Regions from separate parts of the Ruminococcus sp. OA3 genome, predicted to be linked through region 2. Evidence: predicted binding sites of a transcription regulator. Region 2 holds the regulator's gene; the other holds the start of a gene.

Region 1 (3,422 bases), 1.4 Mb from region 2:
AGGCTGCTGTGATGGAGAACTGCCCCCCTGCTGCACTTCCCCCTGCAAGAAGCAGGATACCAAGCTGCTGCCATGTCATTGGATGGTAATCAAAGATCAGAAAGGGCAGCGTGACAAGACATGAAAATCCAGAAAACACACAGACGATCCTTGGTCCCTCTTCACCGCGCTCTCCCAGCAGACGCACCATTGTATAGGCAGCTCCAGCCCCGATCCCCCCCAGCAGTCCAATCAGTGAGGGAATCAGATCCATATTGAGCAGGGTTGGCTTGATGATAAACAGACTGCCGATAAATGCTCCCGCTACTGCCAGCGCCTGCATCGGAGTTACTTTTTCTTTCAGGATAATATAGCTGAATACAATTGCAAAAAACGGCGACATTTTATTCAGCATGGACGCATCCGCAAGTACCAGATGATCCACTGCATAAAAATTGCAAAGTATGCCGAGCGTACCGAATACTGACCGCAGCAGCAGAAACCTGAAGTTTCCGGCTCTGCATCTGACAGGGATCTGCCGCCGTATCATAATAGCGGCTGCAAATAAAAATGCGACAAAGTTCCTGAAAAAGCTCTTCTGTACAGACGGAAGCTCTCCGGACAAACGCACAAATACATTCATCAGTGCAAAGCAAAACGCTGAAATAATTATATAGATAATCCCTTTATACTGTTTCACTCATTTCACTCTTTCTACCAGCTGTCTAATTACCTGTCGGCATATACGGACGCAGTACACCCGCAACATTACTGATCGGCATTGTCTGAAGCCATACATGCCCGGGTCCTGTTACCACCGTATTAAACAGGCCTTCTCCTCCGAACAGCATATTTTTTACTCCAGGTACTGTGCGGATTTCCATCTGGCAGCTTGCAGACATCGCTGCAAGATGGCCGGTATCGATCACGATCTGCTGCTCTTCTTTTAGTTCATATTCAACCACATGTCCGTCAAATTCGGTAAATACGGTTCCGGTTCCGCTGAGCTTCTGAAGGATAAATCCTTCCCCTCCAAACAATCCGGAACTGATCTTTTTCTGAAAATGAAGAGAAAGCTCCACAGTATGTTCTGATGCCAAAAATGCGGATTTCTGAACGATCATCTCCTGACCGGGTGTAATATCAAAAGCTTTGATGGATCCGGGGAAGCAGGATGCAAAAGAGATCATACCCGGTCCGCCTTTTGCCGTATACCGATTCTGAAAAAAGGTGTCTCCCGAGAACATCCTTCCAAAAGCCTTTCCGATTCCCCCGTTTGTAGACGTCTCCATAGCCATATTCGGAGACATCCAGGCCATTCCTCCGCCTTCAGTGATCATCGTCTCGCCTTCCTCAAGCTGGCAGATAACAACAGGAAGTGTGTCTCCTTTAATTTCATATCTCATATGTTTACCCCTTTCTACTGCAAATCAATTTCAATCTTCTTCAGTATAACACATTCCACCGAAAAAAAAAGCCGGTCAGTAAAACCTGACCGGCAGCATCTATAATTAACCCTCAATGGGGATATATTTCGGCTCTTCCACAGCCTTTTTGTCTTTCTTGGGAATGCCGAGATACAGAATCCCATCTCTGAAAGATGCTTTTATATCATCCTGCATTACCCCCTCTCCCACGTAGAACGTTCTGGAGCACTGACCTGTATAACGTTCTTTGCGAATATACTTTGTTTTGTCATCTTTTTCTTCATGCCCGGAGTTCTTAAACGCTGTTATGGTAAGATAGCCATCTTTCAATTCAGCCTTTACATCGTCTTTGCTGTAGCCCGGCAGATCGATCGCCACCTCGTATCCATTTTCTGCTTCCTTTACATCGGTTTTCATAAATGCAGGAATTCCTGCAGATTTCTCTGTGGAAGCAGATGGTTTGGACATATAACGCATTCCATACGGAAACCGAAACATCTCATCAAATAAACTTTCTCCAAAAATACTAGGCATCAACATAATCTATTCCTCCATTTCATAACATGTGTTTGGTTTGTTTTATTTGTTCTACATGTAATATATCACTTATTATCAGCACTGTCAAGAGGTGAGTGCTAATTTTTATTTATTTTTTTGCAAACCATGTAAAATCAATGGTTTGCAAGCATTTTTCACTCTTAAAATTGTTATTTTTCTTAGGCTTGACACCAATTTGACTGCAAAAGAATCTTAGTGGTCTGAAAAACTGTGGTATGAGCATTCGAAAAATGAAAGAATACCTTGCCCTCTGCCTGGAAGGTGAATCGACAATCCCCTCTCGAAAAATTATTTTAGAAAAGAAGCGCAAAGATTTATGTCTCCAATTGAAAAGAATACAGCAAAGTATTGATTATATTCATTGGAAGCAAGGATTCTATGATGATGTTCTTTCTGGAAAAACAAAATACCATAGTAACCTAATTTCCACACAGCCTTCAGAATAATATTCTTAAAACGGTATCCTGCTTTATCAGACAGGATACCGTTTTATTCATTCGTCATGAATTTTCATTCCATGCAGGAATTTCACAAATGCAGGATCACTGTGGTCTACGATCTCACTATGTCCCATATCTAATTTTGCAATCGCCTCCATATCCTCCTGTGTCAACGCAAAGTCCCATATATTCATATTCTGTTTCATTCGCTCCTTATGTACTGATTTGGGGATCACGACCACACCACGCTGCACGTTCCATCGAAGCGCAACCTGTGCCGGGGTTTTTCCATACTTTTCTCCAATGGAAACAAGCTCTGGTCTTGTAAAGATTTCATATTTTCCTTCTGCAAATGGTGCCCATGCTTCTGGTACAATCTTATATTCTTTCATCAATGCAACGGCATCTGCCTGCTGAAAGAATGGATGCAGTTCCACCTGATTGACTGCCGGAATGATTCCCACAGTCTCACAAAAATCTGCTAGTACATGCGGATAGAAGTTACATACACCGATCGCCTTTATTTTTCCAGCTTTATATGCCTCTTCCATAGCACGGTATGCCCCATAATAATCGCCCATTGGCTGATGAATCAGATAAAGATCAAGATATTCCAACTGTAAATTTGCAAGGGATGTTTCAATCGCTGTCTTAGCTCCTTTATAGCTGGCATCCTGTACCCATAATTTTGTTGTAATGAAAAGCTCTTCTCTTGCGACTCCGCCTGCAATTGCTTTTATAAGTGCATTCCCAACTGCTGTCTCATTCATATAAGCTGCTGCCGTATCAATCAGCCGATACCCTTCATCAATGGCATCCAAAACTGCCTGTTCGCATTGTCCCGGGTCAGGAACCTGAAACACTCCAAATCCTTCTGCTGGCATTTTTACTCCATTATTCAATGTTACAAATTCCATTTGTCTGCTCCTCCATTTTCTTGTGTTTGTTTTGTTAAAAAAATCATAACCTTTTTTTCAAAATAAGTACAATGCCGATTATGGATTGTGCTATGATTAGA
Region 2 (3,422 bases):
TTTTAATGGATGAAATCGTTTTGTCTGCATTCGTTACAGCCTGACGTTTCGCCGGCTCACCAACCAGTCTCTCACCGGTCTTTGTAAATGCCACAACAGATGGTGTTGTTCTTGCGCCTTCTGTATTCGCGATGACGGTCGGCTGACCGCCTTCCATTACAGCTACACAGCTGTTTGTTGTTCCAAGGTCGATACCAATAATTTTACTCATAATAAATTACCTCCTGATTATGATTTCTATTTATAGTTTTTGTACTGCTTTCTAATCATCACTCAACTAAACTTTAAGGTTGTCAGTTTTCCCCAGCCCTATCTTCTTGACTTTCAGTCAAGAAGCATCCTTCGCTTTGCTCAGTCAGCTCACGCTTCGCCTGCGGCTCGCGTTCACTAAGTTGCTTTAAATCGGATTCATCACTCAACTAAATTCGCGCCTGCTGCGCTCATTAAGGTTCGGGATGGACCTCGCACTAAGCTCACTCTTCGCCTGCGGCTCGCGTTCACTAAGTTGCTTTAAATCGGATTCATCCCTCAACTAAATTCGCGCCTGCTGCGCTCATTAAGGTTCGGGATGGACCTCGCACTAAGCTCACGCTTCGCCTGAGGCTCGCGTTCACTAAGTTGCTTTCGGTCAGTTCGCTACTTTTACCATGCTGTGTCTGACAACGAAATCTTTATACAGATATCCCTTCTGGAATTCCTCCACGATAATATTCTCACCGGCTTCTTCGTCTTCCACATGCATTACTGCATTGTGCAGGTCCGGGTTAAATTCCTGCCCGACCGCCTCAATCACTTTAACACCCATCTCTTCCAGTGCAGTCATCAGCTGCCTGTATATCTTATCCATGCCGTCCACGAAGGGATCTTCCTTCTGGTCATCCGGCACACTTGAAAGGCCGCGTTCAAAATTATCCACGATCGGAAGGATCTTTTCTACGATCTCTTTTGCCCCGATCACATACATGCTCGCCTTTTCTTTTTCTGTGCGTTTCCGGTAATTATCGAATTCCGCCATCTGGCGCTTCAGCTGATCTGTCAGCTCCTCGATCTTTTCATCCTTTTTGTCTTTCTTATCTTTCTTTTTTCCGAAGCGTTTCTTCGTCTCAGCCTCCTGCGGTTCTTGTTCTGCAGTGGCTTGCGAATCAGTTTCTGCACTGTTCTCGTTTTCAGGAGCGCTCTCCGTTTCCTGTGGCTCCGCCGATACCGCCTCTTCTTCCTGTGTCTCAGCCGTTTCTGCTGTATCCACCGCTTCTTTTTTTATCTCTTCTGCCATTCTCATTCCACCCTTCTGACAGCCACCTTACCGGCTGCTACTCTTTCTTAAATATCGAATCCAGCTGCGCTTTCAGCGTTTTCAGATTGTCTACTACGTTTTCATAATCCATCCGCTTCGGACCGATAATACCTATCGTGCCCTTCATGCCTTCTCCCAATTCATACGTAGCTGTCACGACACTGCAGTCCTTCATCGTCTGAACGGGTGATTCGCTTCCTATATATACCTGAATTCCAGTATTCTCCGCATCCTCATCTCCTACTGTCTCTTTCAGCATTTCAACCAGCTGCTCCTTCTCCTCAAAAGCAGAGATCAGTTCACTGGCTTTGCTGCTGTCAGAAAGCTCCGGATATCTGAAGATATTGGTAGCTCCGCTGGTAAAAACCGGGAACTCTTCATCGGTACTGGAGATCGTTTCCTCAAGTCCATCCAGCACACCACTCACAACTGCACTGTGTATACCTGCCTGCTCTTTGAGCGCCTTGATCATGCCAAGACTGATCTCCTCGATCGTCAGACCATTAAGCTGTGTATTCAGCAGCAGATTCAGTTTAAGTATCGTCTCATCATCCATAGGCTCTTCCAGATTGATGATCTGATTTTTCACCATATTGCCTTCCACAACAATCACGGCCAGAATCTGATCTTCCCGCAGCTTAGAAAGCTGAATGAATTTCACCTTCGTCCTGTGATAGGACGGACCGGTTATCAGGGTCGCATAGTTTGTATTTGAAGCGAGCATCTTCACCACCTGCTTCAGTACTTTTTCCATGCGGTCTGTTTTCTCGATCATAAGTTCTTTAATTTCTGATACTTCCTGATCTTTTTCTTTCATCATTTCATCAACATAAAGACGATATCCCTTATCAGAAGGGATCCTGCCTGCTGATGTATGCGGCTGAACAATATATCCCAGATCTTCCAGGTCAGACATTTCATTTCGGATCGTCGCCGAGCTCAGATTTAAATCGGTATATTTTGAAATCGTCCGGGAGCCCACTGGTTCGCCTGTTTCCAGGTATGTCTGGATTATAGCTTTCAAAATCTTATGTTTTCGTTCATCTAAGCGTTCTTCCATACATAGCCCCTTTCCGATTTTTTGTTAGCACTCATTTAGGTGGAGTGCTAACATCTAACGCTAATATACACCCAGCCTCTATCTTTGTCAAGAGTCTGGGTGTACTTTTTTTGATTTTTTTCAGTTAATATCAACATTTCCTTTCTGCATAATCTGCAGCCGGAAAATGAAATCATTTTAGTTATTTCCTATTAATAATGCGAAACACAAGAACACTTAACACCTTCCACCATTCGGATACAGGATAACTTCCAGCGCACTGCCATCTTTCATCGCGTCATAACCAACCGCAAAATCTTCCAGCGTCAGCCGATGCGTGATCATTTTTTCCAGCTGCATAGGGTCATGTTCCAACAGCCTGATCGTATCATGCCACGAATAACTGCCGATATAACTACCGGTCACGGTAAGCTCTTTTCTGGTGATAACGCTCTGGCAGATCTCCTGAGTTCTGGCAAAATTCTGCCCAAACAGCAGAACTCTCCCCGAACTCCTGACCCAGTCAAGAGCATCTTTGATACAGATGCCCACCGCATCCACAACGATGTCCGCTCCCACTGCAGCGATCTGTGGAAGTTTCTCTGCTTCAGCCGGTGAAACAACAATATCCGCCCCTACTTCTTTTGCCATCCTCCTGCGGAATTCGCTTGGCTCAGCTGCAATAACAGTTCCGGCTCCATTTTTCTTCAGCAGCTGAATGAAATACAGGCCGATGGGGCCTGCCCCGACCACCACCACAGTCTCACCCGGTATCATTCTGAGTTTATCCATGGCTCCCATCACACAATTCAACGGTTCTGCAAAGATCGCGATATCAAGAGGCAGATCCGGGCTGATTGCATAAGCGGAAGTATCCGGGATTAGTGCATACTGGGCAAAGAATCCGTCGCCGTTTACCCCGAGACACCTCACATGTTCACACATGTTGGCATGACCGCTGCGGCAGTAATAACACTGCCCGCAGGGTATATTATTGTCGCACACAATCCTGTCTCCAACAGCGAATGCCGTCACCTCACTGCCCATCCCGACAATCGTTCCCACCATTTCATGTCCTATCGTTGTGCC

Evidence for each region. The regulator HrcA, encoded in region 2, represses chaperone genes, less so after heat shock. The targets are predictions, from matches to a motif close to TGTTAGCACTCNNNNNNNNNGAGTGCTAACA.
Region 1: a site for HrcA is predicted at 2,017-2,047, ahead of MCG98_RS15965 (Hsp20/alpha crystallin family protein). Genes of this name have one in related genera too.

The regions. Positions count from the first base shown of each region.
Region 1 covers NZ_JAKNTO010000001.1:3,500,539-3,503,960, forward strand. The annotation lists gene MCG98_RS15955 (DMT family transporter) at 1-679, opposite strand, end outside; gene MCG98_RS15960 (TIGR00266 family protein) at 705-1,385, opposite strand; gene MCG98_RS15965 (Hsp20/alpha crystallin family protein) at 1,491-1,946, opposite strand; gene MCG98_RS15970 (aldo/keto reductase) at 2,458-3,321, opposite strand.
Region 2 covers NZ_JAKNTO010000001.1:2,051,970-2,055,391, reverse strand. The annotation lists gene dnaK (molecular chaperone DnaK) at 1-211, opposite strand, end outside; gene grpE (nucleotide exchange factor GrpE) at 629-1,273, opposite strand; gene hrcA (heat-inducible transcriptional repressor HrcA) at 1,311-2,354, opposite strand; gene MCG98_RS09280 (alcohol dehydrogenase catalytic domain-containing protein) at 2,571-3,422, opposite strand, start outside.